Regions from separate parts of the Streptomyces sp. A2-16 genome, predicted to be linked through region 3. Evidence: riboswitches for the same ligand, from Rfam matches in the RefSeq annotation. Region 3 holds a riboswitch; each other region holds the start of a gene.

Evidence for each region. Region 3 has a riboswitch for cyclic di-AMP ahead of IOD14_RS42540 (M23 family metallopeptidase). Riboswitches for the same ligand answer to the same signal wherever they lie in the genome.
Region 1: linked by a shared signal. The riboswitch ahead of IOD14_RS40075 (transglycosylase family protein) and the one ahead of IOD14_RS42540 (M23 family metallopeptidase) in region 3 are both predicted to bind cyclic di-AMP.
Region 2: linked by a shared signal. The riboswitch ahead of IOD14_RS10185 (M23 family metallopeptidase) and the one ahead of IOD14_RS42540 (M23 family metallopeptidase) in region 3 are both predicted to bind cyclic di-AMP.

Annotation. Positions count from the first base shown of each region.
Region 1 covers NZ_CP063808.1:8,942,262-8,948,791, forward strand. Annotated here, with positions in the region: gene IOD14_RS40060 (DUF501 domain-containing protein) at 1-308, opposite strand, end outside; gene IOD14_RS40065 (septum formation initiator family protein) at 339-815, opposite strand; gene eno (phosphopyruvate hydratase) at 934-2,220, opposite strand; gene IOD14_RS40075 (transglycosylase family protein) at 2,517-3,200, opposite strand; cyclic di-AMP (ydaO/yuaA leader) riboswitch at 3,204-3,412, opposite strand; gene IOD14_RS40080 (transglycosylase family protein) at 3,572-4,582, opposite strand; gene IOD14_RS40085 (cytochrome P450) at 4,774-6,087, opposite strand; gene IOD14_RS40090 (nucleoside triphosphate pyrophosphohydrolase) at 6,215-6,530, opposite strand, start outside.
Region 2 covers NZ_CP063808.1:2,235,781-2,242,310, reverse strand. Annotated here, with positions in the region: gene IOD14_RS10200 (bifunctional GNAT family N-acetyltransferase/acetate--CoA ligase family protein) at 1-1,420, opposite strand, end outside; gene IOD14_RS10195 (HPr family phosphocarrier protein) at 1,619-1,900, shown strand; gene IOD14_RS10190 (GntR family transcriptional regulator) at 2,028-2,723, opposite strand; gene IOD14_RS10185 (M23 family metallopeptidase) at 2,913-3,674, opposite strand; cyclic di-AMP (ydaO/yuaA leader) riboswitch at 3,688-3,852, opposite strand; gene IOD14_RS10180 (pitrilysin family protein) at 4,062-5,450, opposite strand; gene IOD14_RS10175 (pitrilysin family protein) at 5,447-6,530, opposite strand, start outside.
Region 3 covers NZ_CP063808.1:9,479,058-9,485,587, forward strand. Annotated here, with positions in the region: gene IOD14_RS42530 (PrsW family intramembrane metalloprotease) at 1-551, shown strand, start outside; gene IOD14_RS42535 (aldo/keto reductase) at 599-1,543, opposite strand; gene IOD14_RS42540 (M23 family metallopeptidase) at 1,710-2,735, opposite strand; cyclic di-AMP (ydaO/yuaA leader) riboswitch at 2,747-2,904, opposite strand; gene IOD14_RS42545 (PP2C family protein-serine/threonine phosphatase) at 3,129-4,214, opposite strand; tRNA gene IOD14_RS42550 (tRNA-Met) at 4,322-4,395, opposite strand; gene IOD14_RS42555 (alginate lyase family protein) at 4,450-5,673, opposite strand; gene IOD14_RS42560 (hypothetical protein) at 5,781-6,041, shown strand; partial or broken gene IOD14_RS42565 (histidine kinase) at 6,198-6,530, shown strand, end outside.

The DNA.
Region 1 (6,530 bases), 540 kb from region 3:
GCGGCCCGGTACGCCTTGGCGAGCTCCGGGTCGGTCTGCAGGCGCTCCGTCATCTCCTTCATGACGCCGTTCGCCTCCAGCGTGCCGATCGCCGAGGCGGCGCGCGGGCACGTCAGGTAGTACGTCGTCGGGAAGGGCGTGCCGTCGGGGAGGCGGGGGGCCGTCTCCACCACGTCCGGCTGACCGCAGGGGCAGCGGTGCGCGATCGCGCGCAGTCCGCGCGGCGGCCGGCCGAGCTGCTGCTTGAAGGCCTCGACGTCCGCGTCGGTGGGCTCGGTGCGCGGGGTGGAGGGCGGGGGCGTTTCCATGCCTGTCTTTCTATCGGTCCATCGGTCGGTTCACTGGTCCGAGGCGTCGGACTTGTCGACGCCGTCCCAGACGTTGGAGTACCAGGGGCGGTCGGCCGCCCCGAGATCGGTGCGGGACTGCTTCGCCGCGTCCGGGTCGACGACGATGAAGCCCGTCTCGCCCGGCATCACATAGTGCAGCCGCTGCCGGATCTGCTGCTCCGCGTACGCGTCGTCCTGCCAGCGCGCCTTGAGATCGCGCAGCTTCTCGACCCGCTGGGCGGCCTGCGCCTTCTCCCGCTGGAGATCGGCGATCTCGGCGCGCTGGGAGACGTACTGCCTTATCGGGTACGCCAGCGCCACCACCAGCGTGCACAGCACGAGGGCGAGCAGCGCGGCCCTGCCGGTGAGCCGGGAGCGGCGGGCCTGCCTTCTGGTCTGGGAGCGGTAGACACGGGCCGCGGTCTGCTCGCCGAGCAGCCTGATCCTGGTCGTGGTGGAGAAACGGTCCCGGTCCTTCACGGCCATCGGCTCTCCGCCTCCCCTTCTACGTGCGTACGTCCCCGCACACGGTACGGGACCGGTACGGGGACGTACGTACGACTGGCTAAGGATTGGCCCTGTAGGGGTCAGCCCTTGACGCTGCTCAGCCCTTGAAGCGGGGGAAGGCGCTGCGGCCGGCGTACACCGCCGCGTCGTCGAGGATCTCCTCGATGCGCAGGAGCTGGTTGTACTTGGCGACGCGCTCGGAGCGGGCCGGGGCGCCGGTCTTGATCTGGCCGCAGTTGGTGGCGACGGCGAGGTCGGCGATGGTGACGTCCTCGGTCTCGCCGGAGCGGTGGGACATCATGCACTTGAAGCCGCTGCGCTGGGCGAGCTCGACGGCGTCGAGGGTCTCGGTCAGCGAGCCGATCTGGTTGACCTTGACGAGCAGCGCGTTGGCGGCGCCGTCCTCGATGCCGCGGGCCAGACGCTCCGGGTTGGTGACGAACAGGTCGTCGCCGACGATCTGGACCTTGTCGCCCAGCTTGTCGGTGAGGACCTTCCAGCCGGCCCAGTCGTCCTCGAACAGCGGGTCCTCGATGGAGACGAGCGGGTAGGCCGCCACGAGCTCCTCGTAGTACTCCGTCATCTCGGCGGCCGAGCGGTCCTTGCCCTCGAACTGGTACTTGCCGTCCTTGTAGAACTCGGAGGCGGCGACGTCCAGCGCCAGGGCGACCTGCTCGCCGGGGATGTAGCCGGCTTCCTTGATGGCCTCGAGGATGAGGTCGAGGGCGGCGCGGTTGGACTCCAGGTTCGGCGCGAAGCCGCCCTCGTCGCCGAGGCCGGTGGACAGGCCCTTGCTCTTCAGGACCTTCTTGAGGGTGTGGTACACCTCGGTGCCCCAGCGCAGCGCCTCGGAGAAGGACTCCGCGCCGATCGGGGCGATCATGAACTCCTGGATGTCCACGTTGGAGTCGGCGTGCGAGCCGCCGTTCAGGATGTTCATCATCGGCACCGGCAGCAGGTGCGCGTTCGGGCCGCCCAGGTAGCGGAAGAGCGGGAGGTCGCTGGCCTCGGAGGCGGCGTGGGCGACGGCGAGGGAGACGCCGAGGATGGCGTTGGCGCCGAGCGAGCCCTTGTTGTCGGTGGCGTCCAGGTCGAACATCGCCTGGTCGATCAGGCGCTGCTCGGTGGCGTCGTAGCCGACGAGCTCCGGGCCGATCTGCTCGATGACCGCGAGGACGGCCTTCTCGACGCCCTTGCCCTGGTAGCGGTTCGGGTCACCGTCGCGCAGCTCGATGGCCTCGAAGGCGCCCGTGGAGGCGCCGGACGGGACGGCGGCACGACCCGTGCTGCCGTCGTCGAGGCCGACCTCGACCTCGACGGTGGGGTTCCCTCGCGAGTCGAGGATTTCCCGGGCTACGACGACGTCGATGGACGGCACGAGCATCTCCTTCTTGGGATGTGACACGGTCCGCCGGGACCGCGGTGGGTTCTGCGAGACCGAGCCTAACCGGCTCCGGGGGATCGGCCACCGTGTGGACCGCCCCGTGGACAGAACCGAGAGTAAATTGTTTCTGAACTGAACAAAGACGTCCCGGCAAGCGCGCACAAAAAACCCCGCCCCGGTGCGTACGGGGGAACACGCACCGGAGCGGGGAGCCCGTGGGGACGGGGGGGGGAACCCTCACGAGGTCCTTCAGTATGAGGACCACGGATGTGAGGGCGCTGTGGTTCAGCTGAGCGTCACTTCAGGTGCAGCTGCTGGCCCGGGTAGATGAAGTCGGCGTCGGCGATGATGTCCTTGTTCAGCTTGAACAGCTTCTGCCAGCCGCCCTTGACCTTGTGCTTCTCGGCGATCGAGCTGAGGGTGTCGCCCTTGACGACCTTGTACTCGCCGTCGCCCTTCTTGACCTTCTTGCCGGTCGGGGTGGTGACGGTCTTCTTGGCCGCCGGGCGGTCGGTCGAACGGGAGGCGCTCTGCTCCTCGGTCGAACGGCTGCTCGTGTTCGAGGAGCCGGAGTTCGAGGAGGACGAGCTGCTGCCGCCGTTGTAGGTGGCGCTGGACAGGCCCGTGCCGCAGACCGGCCAGGCACCCTTGCCCTGGGAGGCGAGGACCTTCTCGGCGACGGAGATCTGCTGCGACTTGCTGGCCTGGTTGGCCTGCGCGGCGTACTGGGTGCCGCCGTACGCGGCCCAGGTGGAGGCGGAGAACTGCAGGCCGCCGTAGTAGCCGTTGCCGGTGTTGATGGACCAGTTGCCGCCGGACTCGCACTGGGCGACGGCGTCCCACTCGGAGGCGGTGGCGGCGGAGGCACTGCCGGCCGCCATCAGCGGGGCGGCGATGGCGACACCGGTGACACCGGCGAGCGCGGCGGCACGGGTGGCCTTGGACGGACGACGGTGCTTGCCCTTACCGGAAAACAGCATGGTGGATCCCCTCACCGACGCCTGCGAGGTGAGCTGTCGGGTTCGGGCCGGTTGAGTTGCCCGGTCACGCGAGCTGCGTGACTTCACCCCAAGCCGGTCCAGCGTGAACTGCTGGGTCCGGCACTTACCTTGGGTCCCCCGCTCCTGCCTACGGCGCATGACGCGACGACTGTTCCCGTACGGCCGCTGGCAGGATTCGGCGTTGCGACAGACGGGGCTCGGGTTGCCGAGCGGTGACGACCGTAGACACGCGCTCGGCGGAATTTCAAAGACGATCAGGGCTTCTGAGACTCATCCCACACTTTCACCAAAGTGGACATTCGGTGCGAAGTGTGACGTGAACTCGCGCTGTTTTTCAGGCCTTTTCGGCCCTATTCAGCCCCTGTGTCGAGCGTCTGACCGGCGACGATGTTGCTCGGGTCGGCCCCGATGCGGTCCTTGTTCTCGGCGTAGAGGGCACGCCATCCGCCGTCGAGACCAAGGGAGTCGGCGATGGAGACCAGCGAGTCGCCCTCCTGGACCGTGTAGGTGCGGGCGGCATGACGGCCGCCAACCGAGGACGGGGCCGCGCTCTTCGTCACGGCCTCCTCGGCACTGTCGCCGCGGTGCTTGCCGGAGCCGAGGGCGCCGACGTCCACGAGAGCCGAAGAACTGCCCTCCTGCCACGACTTGTCCGCTTCATCCTCATCCGCGCTCACCACGGGCGAGCTGTCGGAGGACTGCGCCTCCCCCGTGGCGGAACCCTCGGATCCCGAAGAGTTCTTTTTGTCCGAGCTGTCGGAACTGTCCTTGCCGCTGGAGGGAGTGGCCGACGGCGAAGGCGTCGCGGACGAGCCGTCCAGCGCGTCGAGCAGTCCGGAAGAATCCTCGGAGCCCGACGAGTTGGATGAACCGGAGGATCCGGAAGAACCCGACGAACTAGAGGAACCGGATGATTCAGACGATCCGGACGCCGAGGCCGAGGGCGTCCCGCTGCCCACGCCCGTGTCCACGTCGGCCGAGCTCGAGTCCTTGCTGAGGCCGTTGAGCAGACCGCAGGTCGGCCACGCGGCGATGCCCTGGTCCGCGAGGAGCTTCTCGGCCACGGCTATCTGCTGGTTGCGGCTGGCCAGGTCGGCGGTCTTGGCGTACTCGAGGCCGCCGTACTTCTCCCAGTTCTCCTGGGACATCTGGAGGCCGCCGTAGTAGCCGTTGCCGTCGTTCGCGCTCCAGGAGCCGCCGCTCTCGCACTCCGCGACCCGGTCCCACGTGGTGCCGGTGGCGGCGCTCGCCCCGGTCGCCCCGAGCAGTGGGATCGCGATGGCGGATCCCGTCACACCGGCCGCAACGAGGAGAGCCGGAGCCTGACGGGGGCGACGGTGACGACCGTTCCCGGAGAGCATGGGGGGACCTTTCCCGAGAGAGCAGGGACCAGCGCGGCAGGTGGTACAGGCACCGCGCTGGTCCGTGAACGTATAGGGATTCGATCACTTGTCACAAGTTAATGCCGCGTAGATCACGTGAAGATCACAGACTTGAGGGCACGTCATGTTTAGGCGGCCCCCCTCGGGGATACGCCGGACCCCTCGGTCCATTACCGGACGGGCGTGAACTCCACGGGCAAAGTACGCAGTCCACGCATGATGAGCCCACCACGCCAGCGCAAATCAGCCGAATCCACCGCGAGTTGAAGGTCCGGGAGCCGGGTGAGGAGGGTGGCGAGCGCGGTCTGGCCCTCCAGACGGGCGAGCGGGGCACCGAGGCAGTAGTGGATGCCGTGGCCGTAACCGAGGTGCTGATTGTCACGGCGGGACAGATCGAGCACATCGGGGTCGGCGAACCGCTCCGGATCCCGGTCCGCGGCGGCGAGCACGACGAGCACCGGGTCGCCGACGGCGATGTCCTGTCCGCCGATGCGGAGGGGTTCGGTGGCGAACCGCCAGGTGGCCAGCTCGACGGGGCCGTCGTACCGCAGGAGCTCTTCCACCCCGGTTTCGAGCAGGTCCCTGCGGCCCTCGGCGAGGGACTGCTGGAGCCTTTGGCGCTGCCCCGGGTGGGTGAGGAGGGCGTAGGTGCCGTTCCCGATGAGATTGACGGTGGTCTCGAAGCCCGCGAACAGCAGGATGAAGGCCATCGCCGCGGCCTCGTTCTCGGTGAGGTGCTCGCCGTGGTCGGAGGCGCGGATGAGCGCGGAGATGAGGTCCTCACCCGGAGCGGGCTCGTCGGGCAGCGCCTCCCGCTTGCGGTGGATGAGTTCGGCGAGATAACCGCGCATCTTCTTCACCGACCGCGCGACCCCGCCCCGCGGCCCCCCGCTGTGCCGGATCATCATGCCCGCCCAGTCCCGGAAGTCGTCCTGGTCCTCGCGGGGGACGCCGAGCAGGTCGCAGATCGCGTAGATGGGGAGCGGGAAGGCGAACTCGTGGATGAGGTCGGCGCTTCCGGTGGCCGCGAACCCGTCGATGAGACGGTCGGTCAACTCCTGCACCCGGGGCGCGAACTCGGCGACCCTCCTGGGTGTGAACGCCTTGCTGACGAGCCGTCGGAGCCTGGTGTGGTCCGGTGGGTCGATGTTCAGCAGATGCGTCATCAGGTCCGCCTTGCGCTCCCCCGGGATACCGGTCCTGCCCCTGGCGTGCGCGGGTTCGTCGTGATGCGCCGGGTTCTTGCTGAGCCGCTGGTCGGCGAGAGCCTGCTTGGCATCGGCGTACCGGGTGACCAGCCAGGCCTCCACCCCACTGGGCAGCCGGGTCCTGTGCACCGGCGCGTGCTCCCGGAGCCAGGCGTAGGCGGGGTAGGGGTTGGTGGCGAACTCCCAGGTGAAGAGGTCGGGGGCGGGAGTTGGAGAGGGAGAGGGAGAGGGGGAGGGGGTGGGGGTGGGGGTGGGAGAGGCGGGGTGGTCGGTCACTCTCTGACGGTATCCGGGATTTTCCGGGGCGCTTCCGGGGGCTTCCCGGGGGCACTTTGTCTGGCGGGGCCGTCTTCTCGGCGGTCGGAGGTGTCCCCCCTCCCCTCCCCTCCCCTGTCGCCGGCGCTCAGCTCCCCTGTTCCGCTCGGAGGACGGCATCCCGGTACGCCCGTGCCGCCGCCCGCAGGGCCGCCTCCGGGTCCACGCCCTCCGCCTCCGCGTGCGCGGCCAGGGCGAGCAGTCGGTAGCCGATGCCCTCCCCTTGGGGCAGGGGTACCTCCAGCCCGGCCGTCCGCACCCGCGACGCCAGCTTGGCCGCGAGGGCGAGACCGGGCTGGCCGAGGGGGACGCCTTCGGTCACCGAGGTGCGCTGTTTCTCTATCGCCTTGGTGCGCAGCCAGTGCGCCTTGACCTCCTCGGGGGTGCTGGCCGTCTCGTCGCCG
Region 2 (6,530 bases), 7.2 Mb from region 3:
TGGCGTGCGGCAGGCGCGTGGCGCGGACGGCGTGGCCCTGCGGGGTGGTGCCCGAGCCCTGCACGACGACCAGCGGTTTCGCGGCGGCCGTGCGCCGGGCGAGGCGGGTGAACTTGCGGGGGTTGCCGATGGACTCCAGATACATGAGGACGACGTCGGTGTCCGGGTCGTCGTACCAGTACTGCAGGACGTCGTTGCCGGAGACGTCCGCGCGGTTGCCGGAGGAGACGAAGGTGGAGACGCCGGTCACGCCGGTGACGCCGCCGCCGCGCCGGTGCAGCCGGGAGAGCAGGGCGATGCCGATGGCGCCGGACTGGGCGAACAGGCCGATCCTGCCGGGGCGGGGGGTCTCGGGGGCCAGGGAGGCGTTGAGCCGGACGTCGGGGTTGGTGTTGATGATGCCGAAGGCGTTCGGGCCGATGATCCGCATGCCGTACGCGCGCGCGTGCCGCACGAGTTCGCGCTGGCGCTCGCGTCCTTCGGGGCCGCTCTCGGCGTACCCGGCGGAGAGCACGACGAGTCCCTGCACTCCGTGGGCCCCGCACTCGGCGACGACCTCGGGGACCTGCTCGGCCGGCACGGCGACGACCGCGAGGTCGACGGGGCCGTCGATGTCGCGCACCGAGCGGTGCGCCGGGATCCCGTCGAGCTCCTTCTGCTCCTCGGGGAACGCCTTGTTCACGGCGTACAGACGGCCGCCGAAGCCGTAGTCCCTGATGTTGCCGAGCACGCTGCGGCCCACCCCGCCCGGGGTGCGGCCCACTCCTACGACGGCGACGGAGCCGGGGGTGAGCAGCCGCTGCACGGACCGCGACTCGGCACGCTGCTCGCGCGCGTACTGCACGGCGAGCGAGCGGTCGGTGGGCTCCAGGTCGAACTCCAGGCGTACGACGCCGTCCTCGAAGCTGCGCTTCTGGGTGTACCCGGCGTCGGTGAACACCTTGATCATCTTGACGTTGGCGGGCAGCACCTCGGCGGCGAAGCGCCTGATGCCGCGCTCGCGGGCGACGGCCCCGATGTGTTCGAGGAGGGCAGAGGCCACGCCGCGCCCCTGGTGGGCGTCCTGCACGAGGAAGGCGACCTCGGCCTCGTCGGCGGGGGCGGAGGCGGGCATGCCGTCGGCGCCGATGCGGTCGTAGCGTACGGTGGCGATGAACTCGCCTCCGACCGTGGCGGCGAGTCCCACCCGGTCCACAAAGTCGTGGTGCGTGAAGCGGTGGACGTCCTTGGCGGACAGTCGTGGGTAGGGCGCGAAGAAGCGGTAGTACTTCGACTCGTCCGACACCTGCTCGTAGAAGCTGACCAGGCGATCGGCGTCGTCGACGGTGATGGGCCTGATGCGCGCGGTGCCGCCGTCGCGCAGCACCACGTCGGCCTCCCAGTGGGCGGGGTACTCGTGCCGGTCCGACGCGCTCTGCATGGGCCCCAGAGTACGGCTCGCGTACGACAACGGCGCGAGGCAGTCTGTGGAGAACGCGCAAGAGGGCACAAGGACGGAAGTCGGGCCGAGGCCGCGGTCCGACCACTCACCCCGGACGGGACTTCGGGTCCTGTCCGGAGACGCTTCACGTGTGGGAAACTGGTCTAGACAACCCTGAACACCGAAGGGCAGCATCACATGGCTGAGCGCCGCGTCAACGTCGGCTGGGCCGAGGGCCTCCACGCCCGCCCCGCTTCCATCTTCGTCCGGGCCGCCACGGCCGCAGGTATCCCGGTGACGATCGCCAAGGCCGACGGCAACCCCGTCAACGCGGCCTCCATGCTGGCCGTGCTCGGCCTGGGCGCACAGGGCGGCGAGGAGATCGTCCTCGCCTCCGACGCCGAGGGCGCGGACGTGGCCCTCGACCGGCTCGCGAAGCTGGTCGCCGAGGGGCTCGAGGAGCTTCCCGAGACCGTCTGAGAACGGGTGCCCTGAAAAGCACCGGAGGGCTCGTCCGAATTATCGGGCGGGCCCTTCGCTTTTCCCTTTGAATGGGCAGCAGAAATACCGCCCCGCGAATTACTCCTCTTTGTATACGGCGCCCGTGTTAATGCCGCACACCCGTCACGTTTACAGGATGTTGCGAGGTCCTCACACGGTCCGCGCGGTCCGGCCCGGCGACGAATCGGAGCCGGTGCACCGCGCCCGAGCGTTCGGTGTGCAGCGCCGTGATCGCCCGCGCGCGCTCTCCGTCGCCGCGGGCCACCGCGTCCACGATCGCGCCGTGCTCCGCCCAGGACTCCACGGGGTCGGCCGGCGCGTCCACCGCGTACATCCAGGCGATCTTGTGCCGCAGCTGGGTCAGCATCGAGGTCAGGGCGGGGCTGCCGGCGGCCTGCGCGAGCGTCTCGTGGAACCAGCCCCCCAACGAGCGCAGATCGTCGCTGTTGCCCCGCCTGGCCCGCTCCTGGCCCAGCCGGACCAGGCCGCGCAGCACCTTCAGATGGGCCTCGGTGCGCCGCTGGGCGGCCCGGGAGGCACCGAGCGGTTCCAGGAGCATGCGCATCTCCAGGAGGTCGGCGCCCTCCTGCTCGGTCGGTTCGGCCACGCACGCGCCCGCGTGCCGCCGCGTCACCACGAAGCCCTCGGCCTCCAGCGTCCGCAGGGCCTCGCGGACGGGGACGCGGGAGACGCCGTAGCGGCGGGCGAGGAGTTCCTCGGTGAGCCGGCTGCCGCGCTCGTAGACACCGGCGACGATGTCGTCCCGGATCGCCGTGCATACCGAGTGCGCCGGAATACGCATGTCCGACCTCCGTCTTAATCCCCGTGAAACGTCGCCGATTGACGTGTGTTCAGTGACTCTATTGCAATGAGCGGGAATTTCCGACGCCGGACCGGAATCCGGGGATATTTTTTGGACAACAGGGCCGTGGAAACGACGAAACCCCGGCTCGGGGAGCCGGGGTCTCGCAAAGATCGCGCGGTGGGACCGTCAGAGGTTCACGCCGTGCGAACGCAGGTAGGCGACAGGGTCGATGTCCGAGCCGTACTCGGGCGTGGTGCGCGCCTCGAAGTGCAGGTGCGGGCCGGTGACGTTGCCGGTCGCGCCGGAGACGCCGATCTGCTGGCCGGGGGTGACCGACTGGCCGACCGAGACGCCGATGGACGACAGGTGGCCGTACTGGGTGTACGTGCCGTCGGCCATCCTGATCACGATGTTGTTGCCGTACGACCCGCCCCAGCCGGCCTCCACGACCGTGCCGCGGCCGACCGCGTGGACCGAGGTGCCGCTCGCGGCGTGGAAGTCGACACCGGTGTGGCTGCCGGACGACCACAGGGAGCCGCCGCTCTTGTAGCCGGTGGAGATGTAGGAGCCGGAGATCGGGGCGACGAAGGCGTTGAGGCGCTTGCGCTCGGCCTCGCGGGCGGCGCGCTCCTTGGCCTCGCGGATCTCCTTGGCCCGCGCCTCGGCCTTGCGCCTGGCCTCCTCGGCCGCCTTCTTCTGCGCGGCGGCCCGCTCCTGGGCGACGGCCTGGGCGTCGATCTGCTCGGCGAGCGAGTCACCGGCGCTGACGACGGGCATGAGGCCGGTCTGTTCCACGGAGCTGACGGAGTTGTCGGCCGCGAGGGCCGGAGCGGCGATGGTGCCGATGACGCCGGTGGTGGCGAGGGCCGCGACGCCCGCCGCGCGGGCGGTGGTGCGCTTCATGCGGCTGGGACGACGGTGCTTCCCGGTGGCGCAGGTGAACGCCATGTAGTGGCTGATCCTTTCCTTCCTTCTCGCCTACCGGGTTAGCTGACGGGTTCGGAGCAGGAAGGTCTCCTACGGACCCCCTCGCGGTGCGCGGGCGTCCGATTCACCCCAGGGACTCTTGGTGTGGGTCCCCGGCTCCCCTGGCTCGCGCCATGCGGGGACTCGGCGATGACTGCCCGGTGCCGCGGGCGCGGCGCAGTGCCTGACGGACAGCCCAGAGGACGCTAAGCGGGGCCACTTTCAATCCCCAAACCGATCAGGGCTTTTGTAGCGCATCCCACAGGGCAGACAGGCAACCTCCTGCCCAATTCGGACATCTGACGAACTCGGGTGACGAAGGGGCCCTGGTGACGCTTCCGTCACCAGGGCCCCTGAGGTCGGGTGCCGCTACTCGGCCGTCACGACCTTGACCTCGCCGATGCCGAGGGCCTCGACGGGCTCCTTGATGGCGGCCGCGTCGCCGACCAGGACGGTCACCAGCCGGTCCACCGGGAAGGCGTTCACGACGGCGGCGGTGGCCTCGACGGTGCCGGTCGCGGCGAGCTGCTGGTACAGGGTCGCCTGGTAGTCGTCGGGCAGGTGCTGCTCGACCTGGTCGGCCAGCGTGCTCGCGACGGCCGCCGCGGTCTCGTACTTGAGCGGCGCCACCCCGACGAGGTTCTGCACGGCGACATCGCGCTCGGCGTCGGTGAGACCGCCCTCGGCGAGCGTGCGCAGCACCTTCCACAGATCGTCCAGGGCGGGACCGGTGTTGGGGGTGTCGACCGAGCCGCTGATGGCGAGCATCGCGGCGCCCGAGCCGTCCGGGGCGGACCTGAGGACCTGGCCGAACGACCGTACGCCGTAGGTGTAGCCCTTCTCCTCGCGCAGGACGCGGTCCAGACGGGAGGTGAGGGTGCCGCCGAGGCAGTACGTGCCGAGCACCTGCGCGGGCCACACGCGTGCGTGCCGGTCGGCGCCGATGCGGCCGATCAGCAGCTGCGTCTGGACGGCGCCGGGACGGTCCACGATGACGACCCGGCCGGTGTCGTCGGCGGTCACCGGCGGCACGGGGCGCGGCTGGGCCGTGGACCCCGTCCAGGAGCCGAGGGTGTCGGCGAGCAGCGCGTCCAGGTCGATGCCGGTGAGGTCGCCGACGACCACGGCGGTCGCGGTGGCGGGGCGCACGTGCTTCTCGTAGAAGCCGCGCACGGCCGCGGAGTCGATGTTCTCGACCGTCTCCTCGGTGCCCTGGCGCGGACGCGACATGCGCGAGTCCGCCGGGAACAGCTCCCGGGAGAGCTCCTTGGCGGCGCGGCGGGACGGGTTGGCCAGCTCGTGCGGGATCTCGTCCAGGCGGTTGTTGACGAGCCGCTCGACCTCGCTGTCCGCGAACGCGGGCGCCCTGAGCGCGTCGGCCAGCAGACCGAGCGCCTTGGCGAGCCGGGAGGCCGGCACTTCGAGGCTGAGCCGGACGCCCGGGTGGTCGGCGTGCGCGTCGAGGGTGGCGCCGCAGCGCTCCAGCTCGGCGGCGAACTCCTCGGCGGAGTGCTTGTCGGTGCCCTCGGAGAAGGCGCGCGCCATGATCGTGGCCACGCCGTCCAGTCCGGCCGGCTCGGCCTCCAGGGGGGCGTCCAGGAGCACCTCGACGGCGACGACCTGCTGGCCGGGGCGGTGGCAGCGCAGAACGGTGAGGCCGTTGTCGAGCGCCCCGCGCTCGGGGGCGGGGAAGGCCCAGACCTTGGGCTCGCCCGCCTGCGGCTGCGGGTGGAACTCCATCGCGGCGAGCTCGCTCACTTGGCCGCCTCCTCGTTGTCGTCGGTGGCTTCCACGGTGGCCGCGGACTGCGGGGCGTCCGCGTCCTCGGCGCTCTGGGCGATCTCGCCCGGGGCGGTGGGTTCGTAGACGAGCACCGCGCGGTTGTCGGGGCGCAGCTTGGCCTGGGCGACCGCCCGGACCTCCTCGGCGCTCACCTCCAGGACGCGCTGCACGGCGCTCAGGGCGAGCTGGGGGTCGCCGAACAGGACGGCGTAGCGGCACAGTTCGTCGGCACGGCCGGCGACGGTGCCGAGCCGGTCCAGCCACTCGCGCTCCAACTGGGCCTGGGCGCGCTCCATTTCCTCGGCGGTCGGGCCCTCCTCGGCGAACCGGGCGAGCTCCTCGTCGATGGCGGCCTCGATGACCGGCACCTCGACGTCACCGGAGGTCTTCACGTCGAGCCAGCCCAGGGAGGGCGCACCGGCCAGCCGCAGCAGGCCGAAGCCGGCCGCGACGGCCGTACGGTCGCGCCGTACGAGCCGGTTGTAGAGGCGGGAGGACTCGCCGCCACCGAGGACGGTGAGGGCGAGGTCGGCCGCGTCGGCCTCACGCGTGCCGTCGTGCGGCAGCCGGTAGGCGGCCATCAACGCGCGCGCAGGGACCTCCTCCTCGACGACCTCGCGCAGCTGCTCCCCGATGATCTCGGGCAGGGAGCCGTCGCGGGGCGCGGGCTTGCCGTCGTGCGAAGGGATGGAACCGAAGTACTTCTCGACCCAGGCGAGCGTCCGCTCCGGGTCGATGTCGCCGACCACCGACAGGACGGCGTTGTTGGGCGCGTAGTACGTGCGGAAGAACGCGCGTGCGTCCTCCAGGGTGGCCGCGTCCAGGTCGGCCATCGAACCGATCGGGGTGTGGTGGTAGGGGTGGCCCTCCGGGTAGGCGAGCGCGGTGAGCTTCTCGAACGCGGTGCCGTAGGGGACGTTGTCGTAGCGCTGCCTGCGCTCGTTCTTGACGACGTCGCGCTGGTTCTCCATCGACTCGTCGTCGAGGGCGGCCAGCAGCGAGCCCATGCGGTCGGCCTCCAGCCAGAGGGCGAGCTCCAGCTGGTGGGTCGGCATG
Region 3 (6,530 bases):
CGGTGTACGCGATGTTCATGGTGCCGGCGTTCGCGCTGCTGACCTGGCTGGTCATCTGGACGCGGCAGCGGGAGCTGAGGACCGTGCGCGAGGAACTGCCCGCGTACGCCGTCGCCGGGTGGCTCACACCGACCGAGCCGTACGTGCTGGGCTCGATGCGGGCGCGGCGGGTGGCGCGGGAGTACGCGCGACGGCAGCTCGGGGGGCGGCCCGCGGGGCGGGCGGTCGCGCAGTACGAGGCGTACGCGACGTCGCTCGCGTTCCTGCGGCGCCGGGGGCGGCTCGGGCGGGCGAACGCCGACTTCGTCGTACGGGAGCGGGAGCTGCTGCACGAGCTGTGGCGGCGGCGGGACGTGGCCCGGCAGGCCCTGGACCACGCGGCCCGGACGACAGCCCCGCCGGTACCGGTGGCCGCGCCGCCTTGGCCGGTGTACGGGGTGTACGGGTATCCGACCCAGCCGACCCATCCTGCCTACCCGGTCCAGCCGGTCCACCCGGTCCACCCCCAGCCGACGGTGCCGTATCCCGCGTACAACCCGTACCGGACGTAGGGCTGCGCGGGGTTCGGCACCGCCGAGCGCCGCCGAGCGCCGTCGCCCTACGCCGACGCCGCCGTCAAGCGCTCCAGTTCCTCCTCCGTCAAGGTCAGGTCCGCCACCTTCAGCAGTGCCGGGAGCTGTTCCACCGTCCGTGCGGAGGCGATCGGGGCTGCGACCGTCGGCTGGGCCGCGAGCCAGGCGAGGGCGACCGTGGCGACCGGGACCGTGTGGGCCTCGGCGATGTCGTCCAGGGCCGCGAGGACCTTCCGGCCGCGGTCGGTGTCCAGGTGCTTTCCGGCGCCCGCGGCCCGCGGACTTGCGACCGTCGCGCCCGGGCGGTACTTGCCGGTGAGGAACCCGGAGGCGAGGGCGTAGTACGGGACGGCGGCCAGGCCCGCGCGGGCGGCCACCGACTCCAGCTCGCCCTCATAGGTGTCACGCGAGACCAGGTTGTAGTGGGGCTGGAGGGCGACATAGCGCGCCAGGCCCTCGCGGTCGGAGAAGGCGAGGGACTCCGAAAGCCGCGCGGCGGAGATGTTGGAGGCGCCGATCGCCCGCACCTTGCCCGCCTTCACCAGCTCGTCCAGCGCGCCGATGATCTCCTCGACCGGCACCTCGGTCTTGTCGAAGTGCGTGTAGTAGAGGTCGATGTGGTCGGTGCCCAGACGCTGCAGCGAGGCGTCGGCGGCGGCCTTGATGTTCCCGGCGGTCAGGCCGGGGAAGTCGGGGTGCTGGCTGACCTTCGTGGCGATGACGACGTCGTCGCGGTTGCCGCGGGCCGCCAGCCACTTGCCGATGACGGTCTCGGACTCGCCGCCGGAGTTCCCGTCGACCCACGCCGAGTAGGAGTCGGCCGTGTCGACGAAGTTGCCGCCGGCCGCGGTGTACGCGTCGAGGACGGCGAAGGAGGTGGCCTCGTCGGCGGTCCAGCCGAAGACGTTGCCGCCGAGGGAGAGCGGGAAGACCTCGAGGTCGGAGGAGCCGAGCTTGCGCAGAGAAGTCATGCCATACGTCAACGCCCGTCCGGGACGCCGCTCTTCCGCTACGGCCGCAAAGTCCTCGTAAACAACCGGAATCACCCCCTCCGGAACTCTGCCCCCACACACGCCGACGGCCCTGGCGTCGGGGGGACGTCGTCAGGGCCGTCGGAAACCGTAGGAAGAGGGAACCTCAGGGGTTGAGCCCCTTGCCCCGCAGCCACGCCATCGGGTCGATCCCGTCGGCCGCGCCGTTCGGGTGGACCTCCAGGTGCAGGTGCGCGCCGGTCACGTTGCCCGTGGCGCCCACGCGGCCGATGACGTCACCGGTGCCGACCTTCTGGCCGACGCTGACGCTGATCGAGGACTGGTGGCAGAACCACAGCTCGGTGCCGTCGTCGAGGGTGAGGATCGTGCGGTAGCCGTAGGAACCGGCCCAGCCCGCCTCGGTGATGGTGCCGCTGTGGATCGCCTTGATGAGCGTGCCCGTGGGGGCGGCGAAGTCGAGGCCCGTGTGGTAGCCGGAGGACCACAGCGAACCGGCCTGCCCGAAGGTCGAGGTGATGGTGTACGACGAGGTCGGCAGCGTGTACTGCTTGGCGAGCTCGGCCAGGCGCGCGGCCTCGGCCACCTTCGCGGCCGCCTCCTCCGCCTTCTTCTTCGCGGCGGCGGCCTGCTCCTGGGCCTCCTTCTCCGCCTTGGCGGCGGCCGCGTCGGCCTCCTTCTCGGCGGCGGCCGCGACGGCCTGGGCGGCCTTGGTGTCGATCTGGTCCTGCTGCTGCTCGGCCTGGGCCAGGATGCGCGAACGCAGCGCCTCACCGGCGTCCGAGGCGCCCTGCGCGGTGTCCGCGGTGGTGGCGCCGACACTGCTGAAGGCGCTCGTGTCGTCCGCGGCCGAGTCGGCGTCGTCCGAGATGAGCGAGCCGACGTTCGGCAGGTCGGGCATCGAGATGGAGACCGGCGGCTTGCCGGTGTTGGCGCTGGCCATACCGCCGGCGCTGACGGCGGCTATGACACCGACGCCGAGAACGGTGGAGCTGCGGGCGAATCCTCCGCCGCGCTGCTTGGCGACGCGGTGCCGGCCTCGTACCGGGGCCAGGGAGTCCGCGGTCGGGTTCCACTCGCCGAGCGGGGCCTCGTCGTCGGCGCGGTAGCCGCCGTACACGAGAGTGCTGCGTGGTACGGACGGGGCCTCGGGGGCAGGCGGGTTGGACGCCACGTGGGCGCGCTCCTTTCCTTCCTTCTCGCCTACCGGGTTAGCTGACGGGTTCGGAGCAGGAAGGTCTCCTACGCGCGTATACCCGCCGTGCTGCCACGGCGGAGTACGAGCGATTCACCCCAAGTTGGTGGTTCCCCGGTTCCCTTGCGGAATTCGGCGCGTGAGCACGGAGCCGTCTCTTGTGACGGCTGGGACGACCGCGCTGCGTTATCGAACGTTAATAGACCCGGGGGGCCGATTCCAAGCTGTTCCGCTTGATCATTAACGAAATCCCGCAGGACTTACGGCCCATGAACGGCTAAAAACGGGCGAGTTGGCCTGACCTCGGGTAACCCACGGACCTTGACGGCACGTCAGACGCTATGCGGAGGGCGGTCGTCCGATCACCCCGCGTCACACAGGCCTTCTCAGGGCGAGCAGGACCATGTCGTCGGTGAGGAAGCCCCCGGAATGCCGGCGCGCCTCGCCCGCGAGGGCGGCGAGCAGTGCGCCCGGCTCCGGGACGGCCCGGCCGGTCAGCCGCGCCTCGGGGTCGTAGAACCGCCCGCGCCCGTCCCGCGCCTCGGACAGTCCGTCGGTGTACAGCAGCAGCGTGGCCCCGCCCGGGAAGCGGTGCTCCTCCGCCAGGTCGGGCCAGGTACCGAGGTCGCCCATGCCGAGCGGCAGCGCGGGGCTGCAGGCGGGCAGTTCGTCCACCGTGCCGTCGCCGTGCAGCAGCAGGGGAGGCGGGTGGCCGCGGTTGACGATCCGTACGATCCCGTCGCCGTGCGGGAGTTCGGCGAGGACGACCGTCGCGAACCCCTCGAGGATGTCGACGCTGTCCCGCCGCGCCGCCTCCCGCTCCAGCGCCCGCTCCAGGCGCTGCGCGACGGCCTCCAGGGTGGTCTCCTGCTCGGCGGCCTCCCGGAACGCCCCGATGACGATCACGACGGCCGCCACCGCCCCCATCCCCTTGCCGCGCACGTCCCCGACGATCAGCCGTACCCCGTGCGGGCTGTCCTGCACGGCGTACAGGTCGCCGCCGATGAACGCGTCCTCCTGGGCCGCCTCGTAGCGCACGGCGATGTCGAACCCGCCGATCCGTCCCGGGGGACCGGGCAGCACCGCGCGCTGGGCGGCCTCGGCGATCTCGCGCTGGGAGGCGAGCTGTTCGCTGCTGCGGCGGACGAGGAGATTGATGAGGACCGCGAGGACGGCGACCGTGATCACGGTCACCGTCTCGGTGACGGCGTCGGCTTCGAGGACGATGCCGAGCTGCAGGTGGACCGCGAGGACGACGAGGACGGTGGCGACGCCGGTGAGGACGGTGCCGCGCCGCGAGTAGAGCGGGGCCGCGACCAGGGGGGTGGCGGTGAACAGGGGCGCCGCGGAGAACTGGGTCGGGGTCAGGTAGTCGTAGAACGCCCCGGCGACGAGCAGCAGCATCGGGAGCACGCGGACGAAGCTGCGCGCGTGCGAGATCCGCCCCTCCTGCTCCACACGTCCAGGTTCGCCCGGTTGCGGTCCGCGGGCGAGCCGGGTGCTCCGGTCGGGGGAAACACTCAGGGCCGGAGTCCAGTGACTGGACTCCGGCCCTGAGCCTTGAGTAGCGGGGACAGGATTTGAACCTGCGACCTCTGGGTTATGAGCCCAGCGAGCTACCGAGCTGCTCCACCCCGCGCCGTTGTGTTCACTACTGTACGCCATCCGCGGGGCGGTTCGCGCCAGGGTTGTCTCACAGGCCCGGGTTCCCGGCGTGGGTGAGGGTCTCCCAGGCGACGAACAGGTTGTCGGTGCCGGCCGGCCGGGTCTCCTCGGCGAGCTTGTGCGCGGCCGGGACCGGGACGTGGAGCCGGTTCTCCAGGTGGTCGAGGGCGACCTCCAGATCGGGGCCCATGGTGCGGACCACCTTGCCGCCGCACAGCCAGGCGGGCGCTGACTCGCCCGACTGGTAGCGGGCGTGGAGGGCGAGCGCCGCCTCGAGCCGGTCGGCGACCTCGCCGTACAGGTCGACGCCCTGGTGCCAGGCGGTCTCGGCGACATGGGCGGTCGCGGCGAGCGCGTACCCCACGTGCTGGAAGTTGCGGCAGGTCTCCTGGGAGACGCCGTCCTTGAAGGCCGTCTGCCCGAACCAGTAGGTGGTCAGCTTCCGCGGGGTGTCGACCGTGCTGCCCGGCGGGGTGAGCGGGACCCTGCCGTCCTTCTCCAGATAGAAGTACGCCGGCACCCGCTCGCGGAACCGTTGCAGGGCGTGGTCGAAGGCCCTGTGGTCGTCGAGGAAGACGGCGATGCCGATGGCCGCGTCCGTCATCACGAGGTCCCAGTTGCCGTTGTAGTCGGGCACCTTCCGGGTGACGGCCGGCAGATAGGCGGTCCGCAGCATGCGCTCGAACCGCCGGACCCGCCCCTCGGGCCAGCCCGCGGTCCCGCCGTGGCGGATGATCTCGGCGGCCCGGGCCCAGGTGGACCCGGCCCAGCCGGTCTGGAGCCCGGAGTCCTCCTCCGTGTGCCGCCGCATGCGCGCCGACCAGGCGTCCATGATCTCCCTGGCCTTCACGGCGTGCTCCCGCTTGCCGGTGACGCCGAACAGGAGGGCCTGCGTGTAGGCGGCGATGGCGTCCTCGCGCTCCTCCACACAGCCGTGCGCGGGCCGGTCGGCGTGGGCGCCGCCAGGGCAGTCGACGCTCGCGTACGGCTCGGGCCGGTACTTGTACGACCCGTACCTGCTGTCCCGCATGGCCAGATAGGCCGTGAGCCACGGCTGCTTCCCCGCCGTGACCCGCTCCCGCACGGTGTCCAGCTGCCGCTTGCCGACGAGCACCCCCGGATGGGTGAAGTGCGCGTCCGCGGGGAGGGCGCGGGCCATCGTGCGGGTGCCGGGGTCGACCGTGCCGCAGGAGGCGAGCAGGAGGCCGAGCAGGGGCGCGAGCAGCAGGGCGGCGGTGTGTCTGGGGGCCATGGGGCCAGGGTGGGACGGCGGGGGGTGCGGCGCAGGTCCGGTTGGGCCGATCGGCCGGGCGGGTCCGGCGTACCGTGACGCCTCTCACGGGAAACGAGGAGGGGACCATGACGGCAGCCGACGAACGGCCGGTGGAGATCGACAAGCGGGACATCCCGCTCTCCGGCGGCCGGACCCTGCGGGTGACGGAGTTCGCCAACGGGAGCATCCGGCTGGCGGTGCACACCGGCTCGCCCTACGTGATCACGAGCCTGGAGCAGATCGACGGCGGAGCCGTTCTGAGGCTCTCGCCCGGCCGCGAGGGGTCGAACGCCCACCGGAACTGGGTCCGCGACCACGGCGACGGCGCGGAGGACCGCCGGGAGTGAGCCGCGTACAGGCCGGACGGCGCGGAGGACCGCCGAGAGTGAGCCGCGTCCGGGCCGGACAGGGCGGAGGCCCGCCGGGAGTCAGCCGCGTCCGGGCCCCGATGGTGTAGCTGGCTGCACCGCGCATCCCGGGACCGGTCCTCCAGCGTGAGCCGCATGTGGAAGGCAGGGCAGCGTGCGGCGACGGCGACCGTGCACCTGGTCGTGGCCGCGGCCATGTGCTTCGGCATGTACCTCTTCGTCACGGTGCTGCTCATCGCCGCCATCGGCACGCTCGCGGTGGTCGGCTGCTGGCTGCTGCCCGAGGCCGTGCTGCTGATCCGGCGGATCGCCGGCGCCAAGCGGAACCTGACCGCCCTGTGGACGGGCCGGGAGATCCCCGAGGCGTACACGCCCATGACCGGCACGCTCCGCGAACGGCTGCGCACCTCGGTGCGCGACCCCGGCACGCTCACCGACCTGCGCTGGATGGTCGCCTCCTACCTCTAC